2 regions of the Afipia sp. DC4300-2b1 genome follow, and region 1 is predicted to be linked to the other one. Evidence: riboswitches for the same ligand, from Rfam matches in the RefSeq annotation. Region 1 holds a riboswitch; the other holds the start of a gene.

Region 1 (8,167 bases):
ACTCCACCTGCATCCAGTGGTTGAACTCGCCGGACAGGCTGGCGAGCGCCTGTTCGGCCCGCGCGACCGGATCGTCGAGATCCTTCTCTTCAGAATACCGCACCATCTTGCGCAGCGGGTTGGGCTGCGAGATGACCTGATGGTCCGCGAAGGTATCGACCTTGATCTCGACTGGCGGCTTGCGGGCCATGGGTGCTCCTAGTTTCCGGAACGGGCTTTGTCGAGCAGCGAGGGTTGCTGCACGACTTCGGCTTTGCCGCCGGTGCGCCGCTCGACGCCGATATAGGCCGCGTTGGGATTGCGGCGGCGGTCCGGTCCGAAATAGTTCTTGGTCTTGATGAAGGGCCGGGGATTGGCCACGACATTGAGGATGCGCTGATACAATCCCTTGGCGGAGATCGGCTTCGCCAGGAATTCCGTGACGCCGGCGTCGCGCGCGACCATGACGCGGCGCTTCTCCGAATGTCCGGTCAGCATGATGATCGGCGCGTAAGGATTGCCCACGCCGTCGGGCTGGCGGATCATCTGCGCGAGTTCGAGCCCGTCGAAAATCGGCATCGACCAGTCGGTGATGACGATGTCCGGGACATAGTGGGAGTACATCTCGAGCGCGGTCGCGCCGTCTTCCGCTTCATAGACTTCGCGCGCGCCGAACGAATGCAGCAGCGTGCGCAGAATGCGACGCATATGCGCATTGTCGTCGCACACGAGAAACCGCAGCTTGTTGAAATCGATAATGAACATGCGCCGCCCGGGGTGGCGCACCCGGACCAGGGTACACCTCGCATTAACTATATGCGGCCGCCGTTAACGAAGGGTTATCCAAGACGGCCGGGGCGGCCGGGTCAGAACCCGAACTGCTCGCTGAGGATGCGTTCTTCCAGGCTGTGGCCGGGATCGAACAGCATGCGGATCGAGATGGTCTTGTCCGCGATGATTTCGACCCGCTGCACGTCGCGGGCCTCGTCATGATCGGCGACGGCGGCGACCGGCCGCTTGTCGGATTCGAGCACTTCGAACACGACGAACGCCGTGTTGGGCAGCAGTGCGCCGCGCCAGCGGCGGGGGCGAAACGGGCTGATCGGCGTCAGGGCGAGGAGAGCCGCGTTGATCGGCAGGATCGGGCCCTGCGCCGACAGATTGTAAGCGGTCGAACCGGCGGGCGTCGCCACCATGATCCCGTCGGAAATCAGCTCGGCCATGCGCTCGTGCTCATCGACCATGATGCGCAGGCGCGCCGCCTGATGGGTCTGCCGGAACAGCGAGACTTCATTGATGGCGTGATGGATGTGCACCTTGCCGTGAACGTCGGTGGCGCGCATCAGCAGCGGATTGATGACGGTCAGCTTCGCGGCTTCCAGCCGCTCGACCAGCGAGTGCTGGCTGAACTCGTTCATCAGGAAACCGACGGTGCCGCGATGCATACCGTAGATCGGAATGCCGGAGCGCATATGCCGGTGCAGCGTTTGCAGCATCAGGCCGTCGCCGCCCAGCGCCACGACCACGTCGGCCTTGTCCGACGGCTGGTTGCCGTAGGCCGCGGTGAACTGGGCGAGGGCCTGCTGGGCCTCATCGCTCGGGCCCGCCACGAAGGCAATCCGCTCATATTTTCTCGGCTTCGTCATATCCGGATCAGCCCCTGAGCGCGCATCCACGAAGTCGTGGCGCGCGCGGGCTTCGTCTATACGAGGTTTTCCGGTGTTGTCGAGGCGGGATCGCCCGCGCAAAACAGTCCCGCGCGGTCAAAATCCGGCTTGACCCGCGCGGGGTTAACCAAGAGGACGGCGCGTGCCCGTGGCCAGGCGCGCGCCGTTGATCGGTTCGGTCAGTACGACGTCCGGCCGGTGGTCAGCGCGGAGGCCAGCGACTGATACTCGGCGCTGTCGCGGCCTGCGAGCGCTTCGATCCTCGCGAGGTGGTGCTTCGCCTGTTCGCGGTTGCCCTGTTCGACCTGCCACAGGCCGTAATACTGCCAGGTACGGACGTGGTTCGGATCCGCCTTCAGTGCGCGCTCATACCAGACACTGGCGAGCTCGTAGTTGCCGAGCTTGCGATACGAGTATCCGATCAGATTGGCGACATCGGCGCGGTCGTCCTGACCGAGCGCCTTGAGCTGGTCAATCGCCGCCGCGTACTGGCTGCGTTCGTAGATCGTCGCATAGGCGGCGCGATAACCCTGGAGGAACGCAGGGCTGTCGATCGAGGACTTCCTGTCGTCTTTCTTCTTGTCCTTGGGCTTCGATTTGGTGTCGGAGGCCGGAGGCGAGGGCGTGTCCGAAGGGGCTGCCTGCACGAGGGTGATCGAAGGTGCCGTAACGAACGCCGAAAGAAGAAATGCCAGAGATATCTGCCTGATGGTCAAGTTGCTCATGCGTAGCCTCCGTTGATCTGCAAACACGATCCTAATCCTGTTTGTACGTCTTAAACACCCGCCGGGTTCAAACATTCCTGCGTCAGACCGTCATAATTCCGGCGATTTCCGGTTCACCCGCCGGCCGGGCGCATGTCCAAACTGTCATCCAGATGAACGGAAGCCATTGGTGCGCTTCAGACTGAGTTCAGCGCGGGGGTCCTAGATTTGTTGCGACGATCGGTTACCCGGCCATCCGACCGGCCACCCCCGATCGCATGAAACAGGAGACTTTCCATGTTGAAGACAATTTCCGCAGCTTTGGTTGCCGCCTCAATGCTCGCCGCGCCTGCCATGGCGGCGACCGTCATCAAGACCGAGCGTGGCCCGGTGACCAAGACCATCGTCGTGAAGCCGTCGGTCGCGAAGGCGCATGCGCAGGTCGTCGTGGTGAAGAAGCATCGCCATCACCGTCACTATGGCTTGAACAAGCATCATCGTGGCCACGGCCACAAGGTCGTGATCGTGAAGAAGCATCGTCACATCTGATCGAGACGGATATTTCCGTGACCGCTATTGCATAGCCCCCGCATCGAAGCGGTTCATGGAAAGAAGAACGGCCTGCAGATCATCGGTCATGCGATGACTGCAGGCCGGGCTGTTTGTAGGGATCAGCGCCCGAAGGGGGCGCTGGCGAGGCGGATGCCGCCGAACACGCCGAAGCCGGGGCGAAGGTACCCGTCCGGGTTGACGTATTGTTCGTTTAGCAGATTGTCGATCCGTGCGAACGCGGTCACGCCTTCGGCAACCTTGTAATTGGCCGCGATGTTGACGACGGTGTATCCCGGAGTCGTCACGTTGACTGCGCCAAAGCGCGGAACATCCAGAAAACTGCTGAAAGTAATTGCTGTCGCGGTCAGTGTCAGATCGTCGACAGGCGTCCAGATGGCAGAGTAGCTCATCTTGTGGCGCGGCCTGCGCGTGAGCTCGATTCCCGTGGTGGCATCCACGGCGTCCGTATAAGTGTGATCGAAGCGTACCTTGAAACGATCATTGAACGTAATCGCGGCAAACGTTTCGAAGCCGGACGTCTTGGCCGCCTGCACGTTGAAGTACCTGGTGTTTGGGAATGTACCCGCCGTGTTGATCAGATTCGTGATGTCGTTGTTGAAGTAGGTCGTGCCGAATCGGATCCTGTCGTTTGCGATGGGCTGTTCGAATCCGACATCGTAACCTCTGCTTTCTTCGGGCTTGAGGTTCGGATTGGCGAGACCGAATGACGTATCGTAAAGCTGGGTCAGCGTAGGCGCCTTGAAGCCCGTTCCGTAGCTCGCTTTCAGCTTTGTTTCGGTGCCCGGTACGATAAACGCCGGTGCAACGCGGTAAGTTGTGTGGTCGCCAAACGCATCGTTGTCGTCAACGCGGACGTTGCTCACCACGAAGAATCTTTCAGCGAATTGCGATTGCAACTCGACATAGGCGCCGCGGTTGCTGTTTTCCTTTCTCGTGACAGAGGTCGAATCGAAGCGTTCGATGTCGTAGTCAGCGCCCACAACGAGCGTTTGTCCCGGTACAAACGCCGCAACGCTGCGCCAATCGTACTTGTTCCGCTCGCCGTGATTTGTTGTAAACGGCAACGGAACGAAATTGACGAAATCAAATCCGTTCGGATCGAAGTTGCCGCGGGTCATGTCCGTGAAATTGACGCCGAAATAGTTCTTCCAGCGGCCCTCAAAGAAAGACGTCACGGCTTCGCTGCGTGTGAAAAGCTGTCGCGTCTTTGTGTTGCTTTGCTGGGCGGCGGGAGCGCCAAACGGGAAGGCCGGATCGAATGCCGCATACCCCGTATAGTCAAGCGATGCCTCGGTGTATCGCCCCGTGAAGTTCAACGTCAGGTTTTCGGAAACATCCACTCCCACCTTTGTGGAGTAGGTTCTATTGTCGTAAGCGTCGTTATTGCGCGTCTGACCGGGCGGCAATGTGGAAAGCGGAGTTACCGCAACGCTCCCAGAGTGGAATTGCGTCACGTTGAAAGCATAGCTGACCGGCCCCTGCGATCCACTTACGCCCGCCGCACTGTTGACGGTGGCAAAACTGCCGCCCTCGACACGCGCGGTAAACTTTGGAGGCCCTTCGCCCTTCTTGGTAGTGATCGAAATAACGCCGCCGATTGCGTCTGAGCCATAGAGACCGCTCTGAGGTCCGCGCAAGACTTCAATTCGTTCGATGTCACCGGTCAGAAGGTTTCCGAAATCATAAGCGCCGTTTGGCGTGCTTGGATCGCTGACGTCAATGCCGTCGATTAGAACCTTGGTGTGGTTTGAGTTGGTGCCTCGCATAAAGACAGAGGCCTGATTTCCGGGGCCGCCGCTTTGCACGATGTTGAGACCCGGAACCGCCTGGAGTGCGTCAACGATCGTGCGGCGTTGATCGCGCTCGAGTTCGGCTGCTGTAATCACGGTGATCGAACTTGCCACCTGGTTTACCGGTGTTGGTACCAGCGTTGGCGAAGTCACCTCGATCGCCGGTAGCGCGCCGCCTGCATCCTGCGCGAGGGCAGGGCTGACGAGGGCGGTGCCCGCAAGGCATGCCGCTGCGAATGAGAGTCCGAGCGTCGCCGCCGGAAAGAGAGATTTGGAAAGAGTGGTCATGATAGAGCCCCGCCGATGCATGTGATCGCGGAGGCGCGGTGAGAACGCGCAGACACGACGGCCGGCGGCAGGTTTCTGCCTCCACACGTTCCGTCCTGACTGAGGAAACAGGCCATCGGCCGAACCTCCGCAACAGTTACGTCACGTCACCGCTGCGGAACGCCGCCCCTTCGCACGCCCCGTGCGACGGAAGGATGACCGGTACAGGCAGGTCTCCTGGCTCGCGGATCGTCGCCGTTGTCCGCCTTCCCAAGCCCGGCTGAAAAGCCTTCGCTCAGTGGCATATTGGACAACGGCTCACCGCTGACAGTTGCGGGGGCAGCTTCGGAATGGCCATGCAGACGTCACTTTTACGAGCCTGCACGGCGGCACCGAATTCCCTATTCGCCAGCTTGCGCTGGCACCTGTGCCGTGGTTGCAATCAACCGGCGAGGTGTTGCCTTGTCAATGACACAATGTCCAAGAAACCCAATGCGATGCCTCAGGTTGTGGACTTCATCGGAATGCGTTGCAAATTGGTGACATATACGCGGAGCGTTGCGCTGGCGCTGGTTGCGCTCGGTCTTGCGGGCTGTACGTGGACCGGCGGCAGCGACGGCCTGTCCTACACCGCCGATCGCGGCATCGAGAACCAGCCGTATCCTGCGAACTACCGTCCCGAACTGCTTGCGCTGCTGCGAACCTACCTGAACGATCCAACGGGCATACGCGACGCCGGGATTTCAGAACCGGCGCAAAAGGAAGTCGGGGGCCGACGGCGCTATGTCGTGTGTGTGCGCTTGAATGCGCGCATTGCGGGGCGTTACGCCGGTGTGAAGGAGCGTGCCGGCGTGTACGTTGACGGGCGGCTCGATCGCATCATCGAGGATACCGAGGATCTTTGTAAGGGTGTAACTTACGCCGCGTTTCCCGAACTGGAAAGGCTGACGCGCTGAGCGTCTACGGAGGGATGTCATGACGTCGAGATCAGCCGGGCGGTTGGCCCTCTGCCTGCTGCTGTGTCTCGGCGTCGGGATTCTCGAATCATATGTGACGCGGCCCGAAATCCCGGTGTGGTATGCGGCGCTGGCAAAGCCGTGGTGGACACCGCCGCCGGTAGTTTTTCCCATCGCGTGGACCATACTCTATATTCTGATGGCTGTTAGCCTGTGGCGCCTGTGGGATCGCGCGGCGCCGTCGGCTTCGCGGGCCTCGGCGATCACCTGGTTTCTGATTCAGCTTGCGCTGAACGCGGCGTGGTCGCCGGTCTTCTTCGGATGGCACGGCACCCGCACCGCGCTCGTTATCATCATCGGACTGTTGATCGCCATCGTGATGACAATGATCGCGGCTTCACGCGCCGACAAGTTCGCGGCCTGGCTGCTCGCGCCGTATCTGGCTTGGGTCGCCTACGCGACCACGCTGAATGCCGGCGTGGTCGCGATGAACTAACCGACGTCCTACGAAAAGTGCTGGACGATGGCCGCGAAGCCGCGCCACCAGGCGCGGTAGTTGTCGACATCGAGCGGGATCGGCTCGGCGGCGACACGGACGATCACAAGTTCGCTGATGGGATCGATGTAGATCCACTGGCCGTGGATGCCGATGCAGCACAGCGTGCGCCGCTTGCGGTCGATCTGATAGAACTTGCTGCGATAGGCCGCATCGGGAAACATCTCGGCGAATTCGCCGCGCGCCCAGGCTTCCGGATCGCCATTGTCGTTGATGTCGTCGATCCACCAGCCGGGAATGACCTGCCTGCCGTGCGCGACACCGCGCTGCCGGATCATTTCGCCGAAGCGGGCGAGGTCGCGCGGCGCGGCGCAAATGCCGCCGGCGGCGCGCATCGCGCCTTCCGGATCGAGCGTGACATAGGCGTCGGTTTCCGCGCCGAGCGGCGTCCAGAGATATTCGCCAAGCAGATCGGACAGGGCGCGGCCCGCCGCGCGCTCATAGACCCAGCCGAGCAGGTCTGTGTTGGTCGAGACATAGTGGAATGCGTGGCCGTGGGTTTTGCCGTCGGGCTTCTGGGTCGCGAGGTATTCGCGCAGCGCCATGGTGCTCTGGCCGGGTTGAATGACATCCCATCCCACAGCGCGGCGATAGCGCGCGACATCGCCGTCCGGATCGACGTAATCCTCGGTAAAGGAGATGCCGACCGTCATGTCGAGCAGATGCCGCACCGAGCAGCCGCCGTACACCGACGACGAGATCTCGGGCACGTAATCGGTCACGGGCCGGTTGGGGTTGAGAAATCCCTTGTCCGCAAGAATCCCGCCGAGCGCACCGCAGATCGACTTGCTCACCGAGAACACGATATGCGGCGTCGTGGCATCCATGCCGCCCGCGTACCACTCGGCCGCGATCCTGCCGCGGCGAAGAACCAGAAACCCCTTGGTGTTCGTGGTGCGCAGCGCATCGCGCAGCGTGGTGCGGCCCTTGTTACCCTCGAAGGCGACGTCGCCGATTTCGACAAGCGAGCTTTCCAGCGGAACGGGGTTTTTCGACGCCGCGATGTTCGCGGTCGGCAGCAGGCGGCGGACGTTGTGAAAGCTCCAGTCGCTGGAAGGCTGGGTGCGCCAGTTGGCGAGGGTTACGAGGTTGTCCCGCGCCGGCGGGAATTCAGTCATCAGTTTTTTTGCGGGACTCTTTGCGGTCAATTTGGCTGTCATGTTCTTCTTTTTCTCTGGCTGAAAGAAACGCGGGACATTGTGCGTTTAAATCGGCGCATGACAACACTGCGCCGCACAACCATCTGCCAGAAACCGGGAGAATCGGACTCGGAAAGGGAAAACTGACAAGGGGGCCCAGCAAAAACAATGCGCGAGACTCTCAGCCGCCGCGGCGGTCAAATCCCGGTATGACGCGGATGATTCTCAGACTGGCTCCTGAGGAGCCGATTGCGGTCGATACGTTGCTCGCCGTCACCTTGGCGGTTGCGGCTGCGCTCAACGCATGGTGCCTCAGCGCCTATCTTTAGATAGGCACGCGAACGGCCGAACCGGCTGAGCCGATTCGGCCGCGCTGATGTACAGGCTATACTGGCCTGTCTATGCCTTTATTTCGCGTTTTCCGAATACTTGAACGCCGGCATTGCCTTGAGCTGCTCCTTGGTGCCGCTCATGACCGCATGGTCCGGGTACCATTCATTCTTGGTCGCTGTCGCAGCCATGCCGCCGCCAGCGGC
Region 2 (8,167 bases), on a different contig from region 1:
AATCCGGATTGATCCAGATCTGGTCCGCCGTCAAATGGCTGCGGGCCTTCTCGATCAGACCGGTCATCTCCTTGACATCGGGCACGCGCGGCGAATGGATGTCGTAGACGCCCGGTCCGATTTCGTTCGGATACCTGTAGGTCACGAAGGCGTCGAGCAGTTCCATCTTCGACCGTGAGGTCTCGATCGAGATCACGTCGGCATCCATCGCGCCGATGGCGTCGATGATGTCGTTGAACTCCGAATAGCACATGTGGGTGTGGATCTGCGTTTCATCCGCGACGCCCGAGGCCGTGATGCGGAAGCTGCCCACCGCCCAGTCGAGATAGGTTTTCCACTCGGACCGCCGCAGCGGAAGACCTTCGCGAAGCGCCGCCTCGTCGATCTGGATCATGGTCGCGCCGGCCTTTTCGAGATCGGTCACCTCGTCGCGGATCGCGAGCGCGATCTGGCGGCATGACTCGCTGCGCGGAATGTCGTCGCGCACGAACGACCAGTTGAGGATGGTCACAGGACCTGTGAGCATGCCCTTCATCGGGCGCCTGGTCAGCGACTGGGCATATTTCCACCATTCGACCGTCATCGGCTTCGGCCGCGAGACGTCACCGAACAGGATCGGCGGGCGCACGCAGCGTGAGCCGTAGCTCTGCACCCACGCGCTCTTGGTAAAGGCGAAGCCCGAGAGCTGCTCGCCGAAATACTGCACCATGTCGTTGCGCTCGAACTCGCCGTGCACCAGCACGTCGAGACCGATTTCCTCCTGCCACGCCACTGTGCGCTTGGTTTCCTCGCGCAGAAAGCCCTCATAATCGGCCTGGCTGATCGTGCCTTTGGTGAACGCGGCGCGCGCCTTGCGCACGTCGCTGGTCTGCGGGAACGAGCCGATGGTCGTGGTCGGAAAGGCCGGGAGCTTGAACCTCGCGCGCTGAATCTGTGCGCGCTTGGCAAAGGTGCTGCGGCGGTTGGCCATGTCCGCCGTGATCGCGGCGACACGTTCGGCAACCGCCTTGTTGTGCACTTTCGGCGAGGCCTTGCGCGCGGCGGCGGCGGCGGCCGAGGCCGCGAGTTCGTCTTTCACCGTGCTGCGTCCGACGGCGAGCGCCCGTCCGAGCGCAGAAAGCTCGCTCATCTTCTGCAACGAGAAGGCGAGCCAGCTCTTGAGATCCGCATCGAGCGCGGTTTCCTGATCGAGGTCGATCGGCACATGCAGCAGCGAGCATGACGGGGCGATTTCGATCAAATGCGCGCCGCGCTTGGTAACGACTGGCTCAATGCGATCGAGAATGGCCGGCAGGTTCGCGCGCCAGATGTTGCGTCCGTCGATGACGCCGACCGAAATCACGCGATCCGCAGGCATCTTGCTCAAGACCGTATCGATCTGACCCTTGCCGCGCACCAGATCGAGATGCACGCCCGCGACGGGCAGCTTGGCGACGAGATCGGCGTTGTCGCCGAGTTCACCGAAGTAGGTGGCCAGCATGATCTTGGTGCCGGGCACCTTGAGCGCGAGTTCGCTATAGGCCGTCTTCAACGCAGCCTTTTCGTCCGCATCGAGGTCGAGTACGAGGCAGGGTTCGTCAAGCTGCACCCAGTCCGCGCCTTCCGTTGCGAGCTTGTTGAGCACTTCGATATAAACCGGCAACAGCTTGTCCAGCAGCGACAGGTTGCTGAACGAGGCGTCATGGCTCTTGCCGAGCTTGAGGAATGTCACCGGGCCGATCAGCACCGGCCGTGTCCGATAGCCGAGCGCCCTGGCTTCCCTGTATTCGTCGATCGGCTTGGTCGAGGACAGTGCGAAGGTCTGATCCTTCGAGAATTCCGGCACCATGTAGTGATAGTTGGTGTCGAACCACTTGGTCATTTCCTGTGCCGGCGCGCCATGACCGTGGTGATGATGCGCATGGCCGTGTTCACATGCAGGGTCTTCGCCCTGCGAGCCGCGCGCCATCGCAAAATATGTTGCGAGCGAAACCTCGCCGCCTGTCCAGTTGTAGACATCCGGAATGGCGCCGACCATCACACTGGTGTCGAGCACCTGATCGTAGAAAGAGAAGTCGTTCGAGGGAATGACGGTCACGCCGCGCGCTTTCTGGCGCGCCCAGTTGTCGGCGCGAAGCTGCGCCGCCGTTCTGACGAGCGAAGCCTCGTCGATCCTGCCGGACCAGTAGCTCTCCAGCGCGGTTTTCAGCTCGCGGCGCGGACCGATCCGCGGCGTGCCGAGCGTGGCGACGGGAATGGAAGTAACGGAAGACGAATTCGACATCGGAAACCCCGTGATGTTGGGGCAGGGGCCGGACATGCGCGAACAACAGAGACGGCGGCGCCGTTCTCTCGCAAGCGACACACCGGGGCACCCCGCCCGTGGACGTAATGTGATCGCGGCAGGTCTCCTGGCTCACGGCTCAACGCCTTATGTCCGGCCTTCCCGAGGTTGTCGCCTCAGTGGCGTCGATGGACAGGCTCACCGTCTACAGTTGCGGGGGCAGCTCCGGACTTGCGCGATCCAAAACCGCGCGCACCGCATTCCCTCTTGGCTCCGGGCAACGTGCCCGCAGAACCGCGATGGTCACGTTATGTGAAGCGGCTCGCGCCGGGTCAAAGGGAAAGCTTCCCACTGCGGCGGCGTGGACCGCGTCCCCGTGGCCAGTGGGCAGCGATCCGGCGAGAATCGTGGAGACGATTCGTAAGGCAGCGGTACGGTGCGTGCGTGTTGCGCGGCCGCAGTCTCGGCGACGTCGAAAAAAATCTCGCGCGATTTGCTGAGCATTTCGCGCGTTTGCCGCTTTGGTCCCGTTATTCACACCCACCGGTGCTTGACAGTCAGCCTCGAACGCTACCAGATGTGGGTGTCACGGTTCCGCCGGGTCGCAAGACTTGGTGGCGAAGATGGGAAGCCGGTGAGTTGCACTCCGATGCAATAAATCCGGCGCTGCCCCCGCAACTGTAAGCAGTGAGTTGAATCCGACCGATGTCACTGATGCGTTTTCGCATCGGGAAGACCGGATTCAGCGCCGAACTGCGAGCCAGGAGACCTGCCGCGACACCAAAGAACGTCCACGGGCGGGGTGTCCGGCGGTCGCGTGCTTCGGTGCGTTCGCGCGCCGTGACCATGCGCCTTCGGCCCAAGCCCCAATTGCAACACGCACGGGGTCTGCCGATGTCACTCTCGATCGAACGCGAAGCCGCCAAATCCGCTCCTCTCATTCAGTTGCGTTCCGAGTCACTGGCTGTCCCTGCGGCGGAGCCGGCGCTCCAGATCATCCGCCGCAACGGCACGGTCTCGCCGTTCGATGCCAGCAAGATCTCGATCGCGATGACCAAGGCGTTCCTCGCCGTCGAGGGGCACACCGCGGCGGCGTCGCGCCGCATTCACGAGGTGATCGAGCAACTGACGGCCGAGGTGGTGAGCGCGCTGACCCGCCGGATCGGCGAGGGCCGCACCTTCCACATCGAGGATGTCCAGGATCAGGTCGAACTGGCGCTGATGCGCAGCGAGCACCACAAGGTCGCCCGTGCCTACGTGCTCTATCGCGACGAACGCCAGCGCCAGCGCGCCGAAGCCGCCGCCGCCAAGCCGGTGAAGGCATCCTCCGAGCCGCAGTTGCATGTCACGCTCGGTAACGGCACGCGCGTGCCGCTCGATGTCGAGCGCCTGACCCTGATTGTTCAGGAAGCGTGCGCCAATCTCGACGGCGTCGATGCCGCGCCTGTGCTCGCTGAAACCAGGCGCAATCTTTACGACGGCATCAGCCAGGACGAGCTTGCGCTGGCCGGCATCATGGCGGCGCGCACGCTGGTGGAGCAGGAGCCGAACTACGCTTACGTCAGCGCGCGTCTGCTGCTCGACAAGCTGCGCACCGAGGTTCTCTCGTTCGTACATGCCGCGCAGATCAGCGCCACGCAGGCGGACATGGCGGCGCGCTACGTCGAGTACTTCCCGGTCTATGTCAAGAAAGGCATCGAAGCCGAACTGCTCGATCCTGAACTGGCGCGCTATGACCTGAAGCGGATCGCGGCGGCGCTGAAGCCGGAGCGCGATCTGTCGTTCCAGTTCCTTGGCTTGCAGACGCTGTACGATCGCTACTTCCTGCATCAGGACGGCAACCGCATCGAACTGCCGCAGGCTTTCTTCATGCGCGTGGCGATGGGCCTTGCGATCCGCGAGATCGACCGCGAGGCACGCGCCATCGAGTTCTACAACCTGCTGTCGTCGTTCGACTTCATGGCGTCGACGCCGACGCTGTTCAACTCCGGTACGCTGCGGCCGCAGCTCTCGTCCTGCTTCCTGACCACGGTGGCCGACGATCTCGACGGCATCTTCAAGTCGGTGAAGGACAACGCGCTGCTGGCGAAATATTCCGGCGGTCTCGGCAACGACTGGACCCGCGTGCGCGGCCTCGGCGCGCACATCAAGGGCACCAACGGCGAAAGCCAGGGCGTGGTGCCGTTCCTGAAAGTCGCCAACGACACCGCGATCGCGGTCAATCAGGGCGGCAAGCGCAAGGGCGCGGTTTGCGCCTATCTCGAGACATGGCATGTCGACATCGAGGAATTCCTCGACCTGCGCAAGAACACTGGTGACGACCGTCGCCGCACCCACGACATGAACACCGCGAACTGGGTGCCGGATCTGTTCATGCAGCGCGTCGAGGCGGATGGCGACTGGACGCTGTTCTCGCCGGACGAGACGCCGGACCTGCACGATCTTTACGGCAAGGCGTTCGCCGAGCGTTACGCTTTCTATGAAGCGAAGGCTGCGCGCGGCGAGATGCGCGTGTTCAAGACGCTGCGCGCCACGGATCTGTGGCGCCGCATGCTGACCATGCTGTTCGAGACCGGACATCCCTGGATCACCTTCAAGGACCCGTGCAACCTTCGTTCGCCGCAGCAGCATGTCGGCGTCATCCACTCGTCGAATCTCTGCACCGAAATCACGCTGAACACGTCGGACGACGAGGTGGCGGTGTGCAATCTCGGTTCGGTCAATCTGCTCAACCACGTGGGTGAGGGCGGCATCGATCACGCGCGGCTGAAGCGGACGATCTCGACCGCGATGCGGATGCTGGACAATGTCATCGACATCAATTTCTACACCATCCCGGAAGCGCGCCGCTCCAACCTGCAACATCGCCCGGTCGGCCTCGGCCTGATGGGATTCCAGGATGCGCTGCATGCGCTGCGAATCCCGATGGCGTCGGATGCGGCTGTCGCATTTGCGGACACCAGCATGGAAGCGATCTCCTTCCATGCCATCTCGGCGTCGGTCGATCTCGCCGCCGAACGCGGTCAGTATCCGTCGTTCAAGGGATCGCTGTGGAGCAGGGGCATCCTGCCGATCGATTCCATCGAGATTCTGGCCGATGCGCGCGGTGGTCTTGATGCTGACTGGTCGGCAACGCTGGACTGGACTGCACTGCGCGCGCGGGTGCAGTCGGTCGGCATGCGCAACTCCAACGTGATGGCGATTGCGCCGACGGCGACCATTTCCAACATCTGCGGCGTGGCGCAGTCGATCGAGCCCGCCTACCAGAACCTCTATGTCAAATCGAACATGTCCGGCGATTTCACCGAAGTAAACGAGTTTCTGGTTCGCGATCTGAAGGCCCGCGGCCTTTGGGACGAGGTGATGGTGTCGGACCTCAAGTACTTCGACGGCAGTGTCGGCTCCATCGACCGTGTGCCGGACGATCTGAAACTGCTCTACGCAACGGCGTTCGAGATCGACAGCGCGTGGCTGATCGAGGCTGCGGCACGGCGGCAGAAATGGATCGATCAGGCGCAGTCGCTCAATCTCTACATCGCCAATCCGTCGGGCAAAAAGCTGGACCAGCTTTATCGCCTCGCATGGACGCGCGGATTGAAGACCACCTACTACCTGCGCTCGCGCAGCGCCACCCATGTAGAGAAATCCACGCTCAAGGGCACCGACGGCAAGCTCAACGCGGTCTCGTCAACGCCTCTCGCGTCACTGCCGGTGAACAAGCCCATCGTCATATCGCAGGCCTCGACCGCGCCGGATCTGTCCGATGCGGTGGCGTGTTCGATCGACAATCCCGATTGCGAGGCGTGCCAGTAAGCAGCCTCGCCGTCATTGCGAGCGAAGCGAAGCAATCCACCTTTGAAAAGTCACGGATTGCTTCGTCGGCTTCGCCTCCTCGCAATGACGAAATTGGCAACATCCGACGTTAGACAAGAAAGACGATCTTCATGCTCGACTGGTCCGAACCCGCACCTGCCAAACCCGCTACCAACCTGCCGCCCATTCTGACCGGTCAGCCTGTCGTATCGGAGCAAGCCGACGCAACCGGCCTCGGCACCATCGACCGAAGGGGTGGCCGCGTCTCGGTCGACGACAAGGCGATGATCAACTGCCGCGCCGACGTCAATCAATTGCTGCCGCTCAAATACAAATGGGCATGGGAGAAATATCTCGCCGGCTGCAACAATCACTGGATGCCGACGGAAGTGTCGATGCAGGCCGACATCGCGCTGTGGAAATCGCGCGATGGACTCACCGACGACGAGCGCCGCGCCATCAAGCGCAACCTCGGATTCTTCGCAGCATCGGAAAGCCTCGTCGCCAACAACATCGTGCTGGCGATCTATCGCCACCTGACCAATCCCGAGTGCCGCCAGTACCTGCTGCGTCAGGCCTTCGAGGAAGCGATCCACACCCACACCTTCCAGTACATCGTGGAAAGCCTCGGCCTCGATGAGGGCGAGTTGTTCAACATGTATCGCGAGGTGCCTTCGATCACCGACAAGGCGGCGTGGGCGCTCAAGCACACCCAGAATCTGGAAGACCCGGACTTCAAGACCGGCACGCCGGAAGCCGACCGGGCGCTGCTGCGCGACCTGATCACCTTCTATGTCTGCTTCGAGGGGATGTGGTTCTACACCGGCTTCGCGCAGATCCTGTCGCTCGGCCGCCGCAACAAGATGGTCGGCATCGCCGAGCAGTATCAGTACATCCTGCGCGACGAGAGCATCCATCTGAACTTCGGCATCGACGTGATCAACCAGATCAAGATCGAGAATCCGCATCTGTGGACCGCCGAATTCCAGGAGGAGGTCCGCGGAATGATCCGCGAAGCGGCCGAACTGGAAGCTGCCTATGGCCGCGATACCATGCCGCGCGGGTTCCTCGGCCTGAACGCAGCGCTGTGCGAACAGTACATGCACTTCATCGCCAACCGCCGCTGCGCCCAGCTTGGGCTGACCCGCGTGTTCGACGAGACCGACAATCCCTTCCCGTGGATGTCGGAGGCGATGGACCTGAAGAAGGAGAAGAACTTCTTCGAGACCCGCGTGATCGAGTACCAGAACGGCGGCGCGCTGAGCTGGGAATAAAGCGTTAATCTTTGGCGCCTCGCGGTGCCGGGATACGGTGCAAATCCCGCGTCTGCACACGAACGTTGCAAGAAACGCCTGCTGAGCGGGCGTTTTTTGCTGCGTGAGGTAGCAATTTACGGGGTGTTATTCAATTTTGTTTACCTTGAGGCACTTTGCGCCGGTTGGCTGTCCGGCGGGTTTGGCATGCAAAAAGAATTTTTGGGGGTTGGGAATGGGCTGGTTCAAGAGCACTCCGGCAAAGCAGAAGGTCAACGTCAGCTTTCTTTCCAACCTGCGATTCCGAACCAAGATCATGCTCGGTTTCATCACCGTGCTGGGCATCTCCGCCATCAACATGGGCGTCGCCTATTTCGGCTTTGAGCGGATCGCCGAGGGCGTCCAGTCCTATCAGGGCATTGTCGCCGAGACCGACAGCGCGCGTGACATCGACCGCGAACTCGCGGCCTATCAGCTTCTCGCACGTTATTATGTGACGACCGGCCTTCCAGCCGACGAGGAGGCTGCACGCGCTGCGGAGACTGCCCTTGGCGCCGCCATCGAACGCGCCGCCCGGGTCGCCACCGCCGGCAACCGGAAGAGCGTTCTCAATCTTTCGGCCAGCTACAGCGAGTTCGCCGGTCTGTTCGGTGAGGTCATCAAGCTCAAGACCGATAACGCCGCGATCGCGTCGAACCAGTTGCTCCGGATGGGCAACGTCATCCGCTACAAGTTCGACGATCTGGCGGATACTGCGATCCTTGCGGGTCTGACGTCGATCCAGCAGAACGCCAAGGAACTGGCGACCCACTCCGCGTCCATCACCTCCAACATCAGC

Evidence for each region. Region 1 has a riboswitch for cobalamin ahead of ACP7AL_RS09920 (TonB-dependent receptor plug domain-containing protein). Riboswitches for the same ligand answer to the same signal wherever they lie in the genome.
Region 2: another riboswitch for cobalamin. It lies ahead of ACP7AL_RS17780 (ribonucleoside-diphosphate reductase subunit alpha); the one in region 1 lies ahead of ACP7AL_RS09920 (TonB-dependent receptor plug domain-containing protein).

What each region holds. Positions count from the first base shown of each region.
Region 1 is NZ_JAFCSX010000002.1:662,234-670,400, forward strand. Features, by position in the region: gene ACP7AL_RS09895 (Hpt domain-containing protein) at 1-190, opposite strand, end outside; gene ACP7AL_RS09900 (response regulator) at 199-744, opposite strand; gene ACP7AL_RS09905 (NAD kinase) at 846-1,625, opposite strand; gene ACP7AL_RS09910 (tetratricopeptide repeat protein) at 1,826-2,371, opposite strand; gene ACP7AL_RS09915 (His-rich protein BRANT) at 2,648-2,899, shown strand; gene ACP7AL_RS09920 (TonB-dependent receptor plug domain-containing protein) at 3,022-5,001, opposite strand; cobalamin riboswitch at 5,191-5,424, opposite strand; gene ACP7AL_RS09925 (hypothetical protein) at 5,505-5,936, shown strand; gene ACP7AL_RS09930 (TspO/MBR family protein) at 5,956-6,432, shown strand; gene ACP7AL_RS09935 (serine hydrolase domain-containing protein) at 6,441-7,652, opposite strand; gene ACP7AL_RS09940 (PRC-barrel domain-containing protein) at 8,039-8,167, opposite strand, start outside.
Region 2 is NZ_JAFCSX010000004.1:256,416-264,582, forward strand. Features, by position in the region: gene metE (5-methyltetrahydropteroyltriglutamate--homocysteine S-methyltransferase) at 1-2,263, opposite strand, end outside; cobalamin riboswitch at 2,364-2,577, opposite strand; cobalamin riboswitch at 2,836-3,054, shown strand; gene ACP7AL_RS17780 (ribonucleoside-diphosphate reductase subunit alpha) at 3,158-6,076, shown strand; gene ACP7AL_RS17785 (ribonucleotide-diphosphate reductase subunit beta) at 6,208-7,350, shown strand; gene ACP7AL_RS17790 (methyl-accepting chemotaxis protein) at 7,565-8,167, shown strand, end outside.